Regions from separate parts of the Priestia sp. TSO9 genome, predicted to be linked through region 2. Evidence: riboswitches for the same ligand, from Rfam matches in the RefSeq annotation. Region 2 holds a riboswitch; the other holds the start of a gene.

Region 1 (7,904 bases), on a different contig from region 2:
CAAATGATAAGACTCATGTAAAAACAGCGCTTTTTCACCTTTGTTTTCAGGATGTTCAACAATTTCAGCCTGATTAATATTCGCAACGTTTGCCGTATGAGGATTTCGGTAAATAACAAATACTTGATCTCCCACTTGATATTCTTTTTTCTCCACGGTCATCATCCTTTTCTTCTTTCTTTACTCGTATGATGTCCGCTTTTGCTCATTTTATCCGGTAAAAACAACTCATGGCATCATCAAGAACTCATACGCTTTTACGCTCAATAAACCGAAAAGGGAGCTCAATTTTCTGAGGAGCCTTGCTTCCCACTAATGTAAAAAGCGTTTCTCCCATTTCTTTAAGAGGAAGTTCGATCGTTGTTATTTGTAAATAAGAAGAAAGCGGATGATTATCAAAACCAATGATAGCTAATCCACCAGGAACTGAAATACCTGCTTGTTCGCACTGAGCTTTTATTCCGATAGCTACTTGATCGTTTGTTACTAAAAGCGCCTGAGGCCGATTTTTCATCTGCACTAGTTTTTCAACCACTTTTTCACCATCTGTCACGTTCAAACAGCCTTGAAAAACCCATTCCGGATGATAAGGCTGATTTATTCTTTCTACATATTCTTTGTATGCTTGTTGCCGCTGCAGGCTATTTGTACCTGTCATTCTTCCAATACAGTAGCCAATATCCGTATATCCTTTTTCTTTTAAATACAGGAGCGCCTGCTTAAAAGCTGCATAATGATCAACGTATACGGAGCGAATAGAACGATTCTGTACGTTTTCGCACACGGCTATCGGTCCGTACTGCTGATAATATTCAATCGTGCTCCAGCTGCTTGCTCTAGAACAAATAATCACTCCATCAACTTGCTTTGTTTTCAGCATATGAAGCGCTTCTTCTTCTTTTTTTACATCATAGTTCGTCTGACAAATAACAAGCTGATACTGCTTTTCTAACGCTTGAGAGGCGACTCCTTCTAAAAGCAAGCTGAAATACGGATGATTAATAAAAGGCAAGACGACGGCAATCATATTTGTTTTCCCTTTTGATAAGTGAACGGCATTAATGTTTTGTTCATAATTAAGTTCGTGAATAACCTGCTCTACCAGCCGGCGTTTTTCTTCTTTTACATACGGATGATGATTTAGCACCCGTGATACGGTCGAGACAGATACACCAGCTTTTTTTGCGATATCTCGGATATTTGTCATGTTTTCACCTTTTTCTCTTGCGCTGAAACGCGTTTCATACTTTATTCTCATTATAAAGTGAAACAGCAAGAAGCTAAACCCGTTACCATCGTGTTTTTATTCATTTACGTAAGGAGGTCATTTCATGGGTATTTTATTATTCATTTTATTATGCGGAATTGAAATTGGAGGAGCGGCTTATGCACTTAAACAGAACGAGACGCTTTGGAAGGAGTTAGATGATGAAAAGCCGACTGATTTTTTTAAACAGTAAAAAACCCTTAAAAAGAACATTCTTTTTAAGGGTTTGATATTACGCAGCTTCTTTAGATGACTTTGACTTTTTATTTAAACGAGGAAATCCAATTACAATTGCAATGATCCCGCAAACCGCTGTTAACATTGGGTAAAATGTAAATGGAATAATCTCAATCGGTGAAACTTTAGCAAATCCTGCTGCGAGAAGCATTTGTGCGCCGTAAGGGATCAGCCCTTGAACGCTGCATGAAAACAAGTCAAGCAGACTGGCTGATTTACGATTATCAATTGAATATTTATCAGAGATTTCTTTTGCTAACGGACCTGCTGTAATAATTGAAATCGTGTTATTAGCCGTCGCTAAATTAGTTAAACTTACCAGTCCAGCGATGCTGAATTCGCCGCCTTTTTTTGTTTGAATGCGTCGTGTTAATAAATTCAATAAGAACTGAATACCGCCGTTATAGCGAATAAGCTCAACCATTCCGCCGATTAGCAGAGATAAAATAATTAACTCTGACATTCCGCCAATACCTTCTGTCACAGTTTTAGCAAGAGAAGAAAGCGTGTAGCTTCCGTCAGCTAATCCAATCACGCCGGCTAATACAATTCCTCCGGTTAAAATGCTTAATACGTTTGCACCAAATATGGCAGCAACGAGTACGCCGACATAAGGCAAGATTTTAAACCAGCTAAAATCTTTAATTTCTACTGATGACGTATTGCCTAGCGTCATTACAAGCAATAAAATTACCGTAACAATCGCTGCAGGAAGGACAATAAAAAAGTTTACTTTTAATTTATCTGACATATTTGTTTTTTGCGTACGAACTGCTGCAATGGTCGTATCAGAGATTACGGATAAATTATCTCCAAACATTGCACCACCAACAACGGCAGCAATTGCTAATGTAATGGATACATGCGCTTGCTCACTGATTCCTACAGCAATAGGTCCTAGCGCAGCGATTGTTCCCATTGACGTTCCCATCGAAATTGAAATGAATGCGCCAATAACAAAGATTCCGACTACCACTAAGCTTTGCGGAAGCACAGACAGAGCTAAGTTTACAGTTGAATCAACAGCTCCCATGCCTTTAGCAACTTGAGAGAAAGCACCTGCTAAAATAAAAATAAGCACCATAATAATGATATCAGGATGCCCTGCTCCTTTAGCAAAACGTTCCACTTTTACATTAAGTGAATCTTTGCGGTTCATAGCCAGCGCCACAATGGCTGCAATAATAATGGCTACTAGTACAGGCAGCTTATAAAAATCTCCCGTTATAATTCCTGATCCGACAAACAGGACTAAAAAGACGCCCAGCGGTAACAGCGCCCAGCCGTTTCCTTTTTGTTGTTCCATTCTTAACACCTCTTGTTTACGTAATAAAAAAGACCTCTTCTTATTGATAAGAAGAGGTCTCTTATTTGTATCATAAGATTACCCTTCTCATCTTCCAAACGAAGCATCGTCTGCTGGATTTGGCACCGCACTGCGTACAGCCAGTTGCCGAGACATCATAGGGCCAGTCCCTCCGTCTCTCTTGATAAGAAGTTTATAGTTGTTTTAAAAATAGTCTTTCACTACTGTAATCTCTTTTTATTTAATTGTCAAATGCTATTTTAGAAAAATGTATAGTACGAAAATTCTCACATCAGTTAGCTACGTCACGTTTTAAAAACGCTGCCCATGCCACGCCCATAAAGAAGACAAAATGCGCGACCAAGATGAAAATTGAAAATGGAATTGTCATGCTGTCAAACATCGTCTTCATTCCGTCCATATACTGAAGAAAGTCCGTGTTGGCAAATAATAGAAATTTACCCCACCATAAACCTAGCTCTGATACTAGTGCAGTTACCGCTTTAGCCCCGATACTTACGACAATAGCTAGACTTGAAGCAAGCGCGCTGTTTCTAAATAAAGACGACAGCATGAATGCGAACGTCATCATCATAAACGTTTCCATATACGCGCTGTCATAGGTAAGCGTAATATGTTTAAGCAGCTGCGCATCTCCTTCTAGACTGGCAAATCCAAAGAACAATGCTCCCCATACAAACGAAAAAAGCAAATAGCTCAGCAAATAATACAAGCTAATTAAAATGAGCGTTATGTACTTCGATGCTAAAATCGTTGAACGTCTAGCCGGACGAATTAACAGAAGCTTAATGGTACCTGCTTCAAACTCTTTTGCAACCATTGACCCTCCAACAGCAAGCGCGAAAAATTGAACAAGAATGAGCATACCTGAACTAAATGACAGGAAGTTCAAAATGTTGTCTTCCGTTCCTGCACTGTTTGACACTTTCTTTATTAAAAGAGCCATACAAAGAGTTAAAATGCCGATTGTGATAAACGTGATTTTTGTACTTCTTTTGTGAAACCATTTCATATGTTCATTTTGAATTAGCTTAAGCATGGTGCTCTCCTTCCGTAACGGACATAAACGAATCTTCAAGCGTCTCATAAACAGGTGTAATTCGGTAGACTAAAATACCGCTATCTACTAATTTTCTATTTACAGCTGGAATTTGCTCTTTTACAATCGCCACGTCGATAATATCTGATCTCATCGTTATTTCAAATTCTTGTGATAAAAGATCCGCTGCTTTTTGCGCATCAGACACTTCAAATTCTACGTGCATTCCTTGATCTTGACGATTTGGAGATAGATCTTGAACGGCTTTTAACTCACCGTCTTGAATGATACCAACGCGGTCACATAATGCTTCTACTTCTTTTAATAAGTGGCTCGCGATTAAGATTGAAATTCCTTCTTCCCTGCAAAGCGTTTGTAAATATGTACGAAACTCTCTCATTCCCGCTGGGTCTAGACCATTTGTTGGTTCGTCTAGTAAAAGCAATGCAGGCTTATGTAAAATAGCTTGAGCTACTCCTAAACGCTGTCTCATCCCAAGAGAATACGTCTTCACTTTTGCATGAATGCTGTTTTCAAGCTTTACTAAAGCAATCACTTTATCCAAGCGTTCTGATGTGATTCCTTCATGCATATTCGCAAAGTGTTTTAAATTTTGATAGCCCGTCAGATAATCATAAAACTCAGGGTTCTCAATAATCGCGCCAATTGATTTCATTGCTGATGTAAACTGTTCCTTTAAAGGAAAGCCGTTAACGGTAATCGTTCCCTCTGTTTCTTTAATGAGTCCTACGACGGTACGAATTAGCGTTGTTTTTCCAGAACCGTTCGGACCAAGCAATCCGAAAATCTCACCGCGCTCAACCGATAAGGATACATCATGCAAAATGGTTTTCTTCCCAATTACTTTACTGACATGATCTACTTGTAGCACTGTTTCTGTCATCATGTACATCCTTTCTTTAATTAGCAATACGCCTTCTATTGTTTCTCTTTTTTAACTATTTGTCTACTATAACCTTATTTTTGGAAAAGTAGCCCATTCAAATCATTCGTATTATCCGCTTACATTTGATAAAATAAAACAAATCTTAGTTAGAGGAGGACTTCTACATAATGAACTTAACCGTATACCTTGCCGGGCAAATTCACGATAACTGGCGAGACGAAATTAAAAACCAAGCAGAACAATTAAACCTTCCCCTTACCTTTGTCGGTCCCATGACAGACCATGACCGCTCCGACAACATTGGAGAAGAAATTTTAGGAAAACAGCCTAACGCTGTCTTAAAAGATGAGGCTGCTTCTCAAATTAATAATTTACGTACGCAGGTGCTCCTTAAAAAATCTGATGTGGTTATTGCTTTATTTGGCGAAAAATACAAGCAGTGGAACAGCGCAATGGATGCGGCGACAGCCATCGCATTAGATAAACCGCTAATTTTGGTTCGCCCTGAAAAACTGCACCATCCGCTTAAAGAACTGTCAAACAAAGCCCAGGTTGTAGTCGAAACGCCAGAACAGGCTCTTCAAGCATTAGCTTATATTTTTGAATAATAAATAAGAGCTGTCCAAAAGTGGCAGCTCTTATTTATTATTTATTATTTATTGAGGGCTGCGTACGAAGCATGTGATGAGTATTTCTTTGGGGGGATTTTTTCATTTTTGACATAAAGATAAACAAAGTTATAGTCGGGTGCTTACTTTTTTGACCCGGATGCTCCATAATCTTTAATCGTTAACTTCACATCATAATTAATTGGCACTTCACTAAATGTTTGATCCCAATTGTCTTTAACCCTCATCCATACTCCGGGCCTCTTAATTCTCAATTGATTTCCGAAACCTGCAACATCAACTTTATATTTTGTTTGCATTTTTTCTAGTACGTTTTTTACCAGGTTCTTTACTTTTTTTTCTGAAGTTTTTTGCGCGTTCTGTAAAAATTGATTGTTAAAAGAGCTCCCTGAGGTCATCCAACTTTCAGATAGCCTTCCCACTGATTCAATGTGTACATCAAAAGAGATATTATTTCCTTTAACATGAGGTTGAATGTGACTTTTCATAGACTCTATTTCATATACAATCAGCTGACCGGTCTTTTTATCAAAGCTTTTTACTAGGCCGCCTTTTCCTTTGCCTGTGATCCAAGCCAAACCATCTAGTTCTTCTTCATTCAAAAAACCAATCATTTTGCTTGTTTTCCCTTTAATTATACCAGCACCTGCAAATTTGATTTCTCCATTTGCTGATAATACATTTTGCAGCAGAAAACTAGACCCAGTTTGAATCTTGCTTGCTAATTTAATAAGCGGCATGGGCGGTAAAATTCGCGTTGTTCGATACGTATTGTCTATCATTCCATACAGGTGAAAAGCCGGGATCTCTCCTGCTGTTTTTGATTCTAACGTGTCGCTAGCTCTTCCTTTGCTAATAAACACAAGGCAACTAGGTCTAAAATCATTGTCCCGAAGAGTTTGGTTCACTAATTGCTCTAAACTATACGCTCGTGCAAGGGCCTCACTGATAACCATTACTTTCATATGAGGACTAGTTAAAGGAGTGTCACTTCTTAAAGATAATTCACGAAGCATTTGAAAAGGAGAATCTCCTGTTTCCGAGATATTTACATAAGATTTCTGCTGGGGTCCTCCTTGTTTAGTGGTTGAACTTGCGACTTGAGGAGTGATAAGTTGATAAGTTGACGTAATCAGGTTCTTTTTAGTATACCCTTCTCCTTGTTCATCAAATTCTTTTTCAGCTATGGACTCCTTACCTTTATCATAGGCTACACCCACTCCAAAACTTTGCTCTTCAATTTCATGACTACTCCAGCAGCCTGCCAGAGGAAAGAGCAAAAAAACAGAAAACAAAACCAATAGGAACTGGAAATGGTTAAAGGTTTGTTTCATATTTTACTCGCTTTACTTTTGAAATAATGAGAAGAAGCAGCGGCAAAAAGCCAAATAGAACTAAGGCGATATTGCCAATCATATCTCCCAATTTGAATACATCATTAATATTTTTGGGAATCATGGAAATAAGATATATAACCGGAAGCAAACCATACATAAATGGATGAATGTTTTTTTGGAAAAGCTGAGACAGTCCTAATGAAGCGGCGTAATGGTTAATAGTAAAAGAAGCAAACATCTGCATGATCCATACAACTAGCAGCAAGGAATCAAATCGTTCAAAAATCAAGCCTGTCAGCTCAAAACTCCTTATTAAATCAAGCGTTGGCCATGTTCTTATTACTACTCCATCAATCGATAACGCTCCGATCACCATTACAACAGTAATCACATAAATAAATATAGGAATAGTAATTCCAACTAGTACAGCTTTTCCTGCTTTGTGAGGTTCTTTCATAAAAGCTAAAATGATTAACATAATTTCAGGACCCGTGAATGCAAGAGCAGTTGTTTTTACCCCTTTTAGTACAGGAAGGACTCCTGATCCAAGTACGGGGCGCAGATTATCTATTTCAAATATTTTCATACTCATAAAAGCTACCAGTAAAAAAAGAATAACGGTAATAGGGAATATAATTTCAAACAGTCGAGCAATCGGATTAATGCCCCCTCTAATTAAATAGAGGCTTATCCACATAAATGGCATAATAATAGCCCACGTCGGCGTTCCTTCCAGCAAGAGATATCCGGTTACTTCTGCCAATGAACGGGCGTGAAAACCACCAAGCAGTAAAAAATAACCTATCATAAGTAAGCTAATTAACTTACTCAACCATTTCCCTGTAATTTCTTTACTGTATTGATAAAACGTCTTTCCAGGAAATTTCCGGCTTAACTTCACCATGATTATCGCTGCTATCATCGTGACTATTCCTCCTAGAATAACAGTTAACCACACATCTGGTGTTTTCACTTGTTCCGCAGCTGTTCGAGGCAATGTCAGAATACCAGTTCCAAGTATAAAATTGATGACAATAATAGCTGTTTGTGGCGTCGTAATACGATCGTTTGAATTTATCATTACCTCTGATTCACTTCCTTTTATCATAAGCTGCTATCCTTTTCGTAGAGAATCTTTGGTGTGCATCATCTTTGGACGTC
Region 2 (7,904 bases):
GCATAATATCCAAACACTGCTTGGCAGAAATATATGTATCAATATAATCACCAAACTCTTCGTTCACTTCTTTTTGCAGAGCTACCATTTCATCGTGATCTCCAAGGACCGTGATTTTAGATGGAGAAAGAGCGTGACCAAATGAATCCGTCATTTCAATTTGTTCTTGGATAGGGAAAAACATGTGATTTTCAATTGCTTCAATAATTTCATTTCGCTGCTCTACATAATTCGTGTCGTTTGAACAGACAAGCGTAATACGGTTAGGATCTATCGTTTTTTTATAAAGTTGAACTGCTAAATCATCTTCAAACACTTTTCCATGAAGTTCTTGATTTTCTTTGGTCCACACAAATCCTCCGTTTTGGCTTATGCGATGAAAAGTATTATTAATATCAGTAGAAATTTTTAAAATTTCCGTATCCATTCGTCCCGAAGCAATACAAACCTCTACTCCTTGGCGCTGAAGTTCACTAAGTGCGTCTGCATTATGCTGTTCTACGTATTTTTCTTCGTGTAAAAGAGTGCCATCTAAGTCGCTTACAAATAATTTGATCATTTCTTGAAAATTCCTTTCCCCGAAAAATTTGCTGTGATAAGAGCGTTACAAATTTATTACATTCCTTATTCTATCAGTGTTTCCCAAGAAACTCATAAAAAAAGCTCAAACCGGCTGTGAATTCAAAGAGATTAAGACATAACTACATCAATTCTTTCCGCAGGAGTCTTCGCTTTGCCCTTCAAACAGCTAGAAACAGCTACATGAAATCCAGTTCACGATCACAATGAAAAAAATCCGAACGCAGTTGATTCTCAATTAAGAATCTGAATTTACCGTTCGGATCTTTCTTCAGCTACAATCCATTTGTCGCAGCCTTTTTTTCAGGTTTGTTCACTGTAAAAAACAGCCGCTGTCTAAAAGACCGCGGCCATATTTTACAATACGTTAAAATATTTCGCTTCAGGATGTGCAAAAACAAGGGCTGTAACAGAAGCTTCTGGTTCCATCATGAAACCGTCTGTTAACTGAATGCCGATGTCTTCAGGTTTAAGTAATTTAAACAGTTTTGCTTGGTCTTCAAGGTCTGGACATGCAGGATATCCGAATGAAAAACGCTGACCTTGGTATTTGGCTGAAAAACGCTCCGCCATTGTAAAGTCAGGCGAATCAGGGAATCCCCAGCGGTCACGAATTTGCTGATGAACACGTTCTGCTAATCCTTCAGCCAGTTCAAGCGCAAGAGCTTGGAACACGTGACTCTTTAAAAATTCGCCGTTTTCTTTGAATTTCGCCGCGCGTTCGCGAATGCCTGTTCCTGCTGTTACAGAGAAGAAACATACATAGTCCATCTCTTTTTCTTTAGGCTTTGCAAAATCAGATAAGCACAGGAACTGTCCTTTTGCTTGTCGAGGGAAGGTAAAGCGTTCAATTTCTGTTTTCTCATCAGCAGGATCATAAATAATTAAATCATTTCCGTCTGCTTGAGCAGGGAAGAACTGATAAATAACCGCTGGCTTAATTAAGTTTTCTTTTAGGGCCAGTTCGAGCAGGTCATCAACGGTTTCTTTTAATTGAACAGCACGCTCGTCTTTTTCAGCAAGCAGCTTATTCACTTTTCCTTTTAGTCCTAAGTGATGGCCTAAAAGCATCTGCCAGTTAATATACGGAAGAACCTGTGCCAAATCGTAGTGTTTGACAACGTGCCGCTTTAAATCAGCCGGTACAAAAACAGGAGCGTCCGTTGAAATGGCGGATCTTTCTAAAACAGCCGTAGCTGCTTGAGTGGTTTGAGGCTGGCGTTCTCGAACCGTTACTTTCTTTTCTTGCCGCGTTTTTAAATCTGCTAAAAGCTGAATAACTTCTTCTTTATTCTGCAGCTTATTTGCTAACGCTAATCCGTCCATCGCATCTTTGGCGTAGAGGACCGCACCTTCATATTCCGGGGCAATTTTAAAGTCAGTAAATTTACGGGAAAGAGCAGCCCCTCCTACCATAATTGGAACATCAATGCTTGATTGTGTTAAATCTTGTGCAGTTAAAACCATTTGCTGAGCTGACTTTACTAGAAGACCTGACAGGCCAATGATGTCTGGCTTTTCGTCTTTTACTGCTTCAATCAGCTGCTGCGGCGTTACTTTAATCCCTAAATCAATTACTTTAAAACCATTGTTGCTTAAAATGATGTCTACTAAGTTTTTACCGATATCGTGCACGTCGCCTTTAACCGTCGCAAGAATCACTTTGCCTTTTCCAGAATCATTTTCAGTTGCTTCCATATGAGGTTCTAAAAAGGCAACGGATGCTTTCATCACTTCCGCACTTTGAAGCACTTCTGCTACAATCAGCTGGTTGTCATTAAACAAACGTCCAACTTCCGCCATCCCCTTCATAAGCGGTCCGTTAATAATATCTAAAGGATCATCATATTGAGCTAAAGCCTGTTCTAAATCAGGAAGCAATCCTTCTTTTGTACCTTCGACAATATACATTGCCAATCGTTCTTCGAGTGTTAGCGTAGAAATTTCTACTTTTGCTTCTTTCTTTTTATCACGATAAAAGTCGGTAAACGTGCTTAACGTTTCATCAGTTGTGTTAAATAATAACGCATTAGCAAGCTCAATTTCAGCTTCTGGAATAGAAGCATAGCGCTCTAATTTTTCTGTATTAACAATGGCATAATCCAGTCCAGCCTGCGTACAGTGATAAAGGTAAACCGCATTTAGTACTTCACGTCCGACTGGAGGAAGACCGAATGACACGTTACTTACGCCGAGAATGGTCAGGCAATCAGGCAGGGCTTCTTTAATCATTTTAATTCCCTTAACTGTTTCTTCAGCAGAACCAATATATTGTTCATCACCAGTCCCTACAGGAAACACAAGAGGGTCAAAAATAATATCTTTTGGATTAAATCCATGTTTTTCAACAAGCAAATCATGTGAGCGTTTAGCAATCTCTACTTTTCGTTCTGCAGTAACGGCCATGCCCGTTTCATCGATTGTACCAACAACCAGAGCTGCACCGAATTTTTTTACTAGCGGTAAGATTGCATCAAAACGCTCTTCACCATCTTCTAAGTTAATGGAGTTAATAATGACCTTACCTTGTGAGTATGTTAAAGCTTTTTCAATAACTTTCTCGTCCGTTGAATCGATTACAAGAGGAACCTTCACTTTTTTTACAACTTCTTGAATAAACTCCTCCATGTCTTCCATTTCTTCACGGTCTGGATCTGCTAAGCAAATATCAATAACGTGAGCACCATTTTTAACTTGAGCACGCGCAATTTCAGATGCTTCTTCAATTTTTCCTTCTGCAATCAGACGCTTGAACTTGCGAGAACCGATTACATTCGTACGTTCTCCCACAAAAAGAGGGCGCATAGAATCGTCATATACAAGTGGTTCAATACCGGTTACAGCATGGTTATGCTCGGAGCGATCAAGCGAACGAGGCGCAACCTCTTTTACCGCTTCAGCCAGTGCTTTAATATGAGCCGGCGTTGTACCGCAGCATCCGCCTACAAAGTTCAGCCAGCCTTTATCAGCAAACCCTTTAATTTTTTGAGCAAGCAGCTCAGGGGATTCATGATAATTGCCTTCTTCATCCGGAAGTCCAGCGTTTGGATAACAGCTAACTGCTGAAGTGGCTAGGTCTGAAAGAGAGCGAATATGATCCGTCATAAATTCAGGGCCTGTCGCGCAGTTAAGTCCGACTGAAAGAGGCTTCATGTGTTCCAGTGATAAGTAAAAAGATTCGATATCTTGACCAGCGAGAGTTGTTCCCATCGGCTCAATTGTTCCTGAAATCATAATAGGAACTTCGGTTTTTAGTTTTTCAAACGCTGCTGTAATGCCTAGAAACGCGGCTTTTACGTTCAGCATGTCTTGACAGGTTTCGACTAAAAGTAAGTCAACGCCGCCGTCTAACAAACCCCGAGCTTGCTCTTCGTACGTTTCGACTAGCTCAGGGAATGTAATACCGCCGGTAACAGAGAGTGTTTTAGTCGTAGGACCGATAGCTCCAGCTACGAACCTAGGCCATTCGGGATTTGAATATTTATCGCGGGCTGCACAAGCAAGCTTCACAGCTTCGATATTCAATTCATACGCCAAGTGACCTAAATCGTATTCATCAAGTACGGTAGATGTTGAGCCAAACGTATTGGTTTCAATGATGTCAGCACCTGCTGCAAAGTACTCTTCATGAATGCGCTGAATCACATGAGGCGCTGTTCGAGTCAAATATTCGTTGCAGCCTTCATATTCTTCGCCGCCAAAATCTTCAGCGGTTAAATCAGCATCTTGAATCATCGTTCCCATTGCTCCATCGATGACGAGTATTCGCTTCTTTAGTTGTTGTTCGATAAGTGAGCTCATTTATATCTTCCTTTCTGATGTAACAAGTTGCTTGTCATGAATATAGCGTGTTAGAATTTCGGTCATTTCATAGCGCATAAACGGCGTAATTAAGTAAATACCGTCAAAAAGCTCATATGCTGTATCAATTAAGTTTTTTGCAATCGCAAGACCTTCGACTTCACCGCGAATTCGGTCATTTCCCGTTGCGTCCATGCGTTCTAGAATATCTTCTGATAATTTAATTCCAGGTACTTCATGGTGAATAAATCGAGCGTTTCTCGCGCTTGTTAACGGCATGATCCCGATGTATACCGGTGTTGTTAAATGTTTGGTTGCTTCATATACCTCTTCAATTTGCTTAGTTGAATAGAGAGGCTGAGTAATGAAATAGTGAGCCCCGCAGTCGATTTTCTTTTCCAAACGCTGAACAGCTCGGTCTAAGTGACGCACGTTTGGGTTAAAGGCAGCTGCGATGGAAAAATTGGTTTTTTGACCAAGTGGTTTACCCGAATAAGATAGTCCTTCATTAAATTGAGCGATTAAACTAATCAAGTCAAATGAAGATAAATCGTAGACCGAAGTGGCGCCAGGGAAATCGCCAACTTTTGACGGATCACCGGTAATTGCAAGAACTTGATTCATTCCTAGCGTATGAAGTCCCATTAAATGAGATTGAAGTCCAATTAAATTTCGATCGCGACAGGTAATATGAATAAGCGGTCGTGCTTTTGTTTCTTGCTGCATCAGTGTTGCCATTGCCAAGTTGCTGATGCGAGGTGAGGCAAGAGAATTATCAGCTAATGTAATAGCATCTACGCCGACTTTATCGAGTGCTTTTGCGCCTTCTAAAAATTTCGTCGGACCCAGCTGTTTAGGCGGATCTAGCTCGACGATAACCGAGCGGCGCTTCTTCACAATTTCATGCATATGAGGTTTATCCTGCTGCTCACGCTCTTGAACCGTAACGGCTGGTCTCATTTTAACGACTTTACTTGTAATCGGAGGCAGGTCTTTTAAGGCAGATGACATTGCGCGTACGTGAGCTGGTGTTGTACCGCAGCATCCTCCAATTAAGCGAACCCCTTGTTCGCGGAATAAACGTGCGCTTTCTACAAAGTAGTCTTCATTCGTTTCATACTCCAGCTTTCCTTCCACATACGCAGGAAGGCTGGCGTTAGGGTAAGCAGATAAGAAAGCACGATCAGGAAGCGGTACTTCTTCAAGAGACTGAATCATATGGTAAGGACCTAAACGGCAGTTTAGCCCGAGAACATCTGCTCCTAAGTCTTCTAATTCTTTTAATGCATCTGCTAAAGGACGCCCATCTTGCAGTACGCCAATATCATGCAGGGAAACGTGGGTAATAATAGGCTTATCCGTTTCTTTTCTTGCCAGTGTAAGAACGGTTTTTAATTCTTCGAAATCATAGTATGTTTCAAACAAAAGGCCATCCACGCCTTCATTTAAAAGCCAAAACATTTGTTCACGAATGCTTCGTTTAACTTCTTCTAAACTAATAGCGTTTTTTTGGAAAGAACGAATTCCACCGAGTGTACCAACCACGTAAGCCTGATCTTTTGCAGCTTGTTTCGCTAATTTTACACCAGCAACATTGATGTCTTTGACTGAATCTTCTAATCCATAACGGGCAAGTTTTTGATAATTAGCAGCGTACGTATTTGTTTGAATAACGTTTGCACCAGCTTCTACATAGGCTCTGTGAATACGAGAAACCTCTTCTGGTTTGGTGATGTTTAGTTCTTCAAAACAGCTGTCAATACCGTGTGAGTAAAGGAGGGTACCAGTGGCACCATCCCCAATTAAAATTTTAGACTTTAAATCTTCAAGTAACCCCATGTCAAAACCTCCTTAAATTGTTCCGCTTCTATTTCACGAGTGATTCGTTTTATGCAATATGCCGATAAAATAGAAAAAGTCTTCTTAAGAAGAAGACTTTTTTCGCCTTCTTATCTTCCAAGCAATAAATTGCTTGCTGGATTTAGCACCATGTCTCTAACGACTGGTTGCTGAGGTTTCAAAGGGCCAGTCCCTCCACCTCTCATGATAAGAATCAATTGTATATAATTGAAACATATTTTTTTAAATAGAAAGAATACTTATTTAATAATTTATCTGATTTTTAGAAATTATACAACAGTAAATTGTGAATTTCCAGCAAATATTGAGGAAAATTTAAAAGCTAAAGGGAAAATATCCGTATATTTTGTTTGAAAATGACTATTATGTTAGGGGTTAAGGAGTTTATTGTGAGAAATACAAAAAGAAAATAAAAAAGAAAAAATAAACGAAAAGGCACAAGCGCCGGGATATGCGTAGATTTACACGTAAAAAGGCTCGTCTTTTTTTAACCGTTTCTACATATAGTGAACTATGAAGGGTAGAAGGGTGATGGGCATGAAAAGGTGGAAACTCACGCTGCAGGTTGCTGCTACGTATGTAGGCACCGTTGTAGGAGCCGGTTTTGCAACAGGCAAGGAAATCGTTCAATTTTTTACACAGTACGGGGAACTTGGAATGGTTGGAATTTTGGTCAGCGGCTTGTTTTTTATTTGGCTAGGTTCGAAAATGATGCTGCTTTCGCACGCAATAGGGGCTTCTTCTTATCAGCAGCTTAATACATATTTATTTGGTGATGTGCTTGGAAAAGCGGTAAACGGTGTAATGATTGTCATTTTATTTGGAGTAACTTCAGTCATGCTAGCGAGTACGGGAGCAATAGGAAAAGAACAGTTCGGGCTGTGGCCTCCTGTTGGGATGATTTTTACAATTGTTTTAACTTATATATTTATCGCAAGAGGAATTAACGGTATTTTAATGGTTAATTCTCTTGTTGTGCCGATGATGCTTTCATTTGCTTTTATCATCTTTGTGCCAAATATCAGCTATTTCTCACTGATTCAAACGAAGCCGGATTTAATGCTCGTCACGCAGTGGAAGTGGGCGGTTAGTCCCTTTTTATATATTTCCCTAAATCTAGCTTTGGCTCAGGCCGTTTTGGTTCCATTAGGAAGCTCCGTGAAAGATAGGAGCGTGATTAAAAAAGGGGCCGTAATAGGAGGATGTGTACTTACGTTTATGCTTGTTTCTACTCATCTTGCCCTTTCCAATTTGCCTTATTCATTTCAACTTGATATTCCGATGAGTGCCGTTGTTAAAAATATCTCAGCGTGGGTGAATGTTTTATTTACGGTAGTTGTGTTAGGGGAGATTTTTACTACATTGATTGGAAATGTATTTGGAATCGCTAAGCAGCTTCAGTCATTTCTTCCCCTGAATGACAAACAAGCTTTTGCGTTTATTATCTTGGCTTGCTTTATTATTGGGCAATTCGGATATGCCCAGCTTCTTGAGTTTTTGTATCCGATATTTGGCTATATTGGACTAGCTTTTGTATGGATGCTATGTATTAAAAAAGAAAAAATAAGCTAAAAGCTGGATTTTAAAGAATAGATGTGAAAAAACGAAGTTAAATGATGTGACAAGTCGATTTTACTTTGCTATAATGTAAAACAAATGAGACT

Evidence for each region. A riboswitch is a leader RNA that binds a small molecule or an ion and turns the genes downstream of it on or off. The one in region 2 is predicted to bind S-adenosylmethionine.
Region 1: another riboswitch for S-adenosylmethionine. It lies ahead of LJC66_RS11225 (Na+/H+ antiporter NhaC family protein); the one in region 2 lies ahead of LJC66_RS06175 (bifunctional homocysteine S-methyltransferase/methylenetetrahydrofolate reductase).

What each region holds. Positions count from the first base shown of each region.
Region 1 is NZ_JAJEKD010000013.1:584,441-592,344, reverse strand. It holds gene LJC66_RS11235 (transcriptional regulator SplA domain-containing protein) at 1-165, opposite strand, end outside; gene LJC66_RS11230 (LacI family DNA-binding transcriptional regulator) at 248-1,207, opposite strand; gene LJC66_RS27725 (hypothetical protein) at 1,332-1,460, shown strand; gene LJC66_RS11225 (Na+/H+ antiporter NhaC family protein) at 1,500-2,810, opposite strand; SAM riboswitch class I at 2,895-3,001, opposite strand; gene LJC66_RS11220 (ABC transporter permease) at 3,103-3,870, opposite strand; gene LJC66_RS11215 (ABC transporter ATP-binding protein) at 3,863-4,774, opposite strand; gene LJC66_RS11210 (YtoQ family protein) at 4,945-5,385, shown strand; gene LJC66_RS11205 (Ger(x)C family spore germination protein) at 5,529-6,740, opposite strand; gene LJC66_RS11200 (spore germination protein) at 6,724-7,851, opposite strand; gene LJC66_RS11195 (spore germination protein) at 7,858-7,904, opposite strand, start outside.
Region 2 is NZ_JAJEKD010000009.1:675,580-683,483, forward strand. It holds gene LJC66_RS06165 (HAD family hydrolase) at 1-559, opposite strand, end outside; gene metH (methionine synthase) at 937-4,380, opposite strand; gene LJC66_RS06175 (bifunctional homocysteine S-methyltransferase/methylenetetrahydrofolate reductase) at 4,381-6,219, opposite strand; SAM riboswitch class I at 6,327-6,433, opposite strand; gene LJC66_RS06180 (YkvI family membrane protein) at 6,778-7,812, shown strand.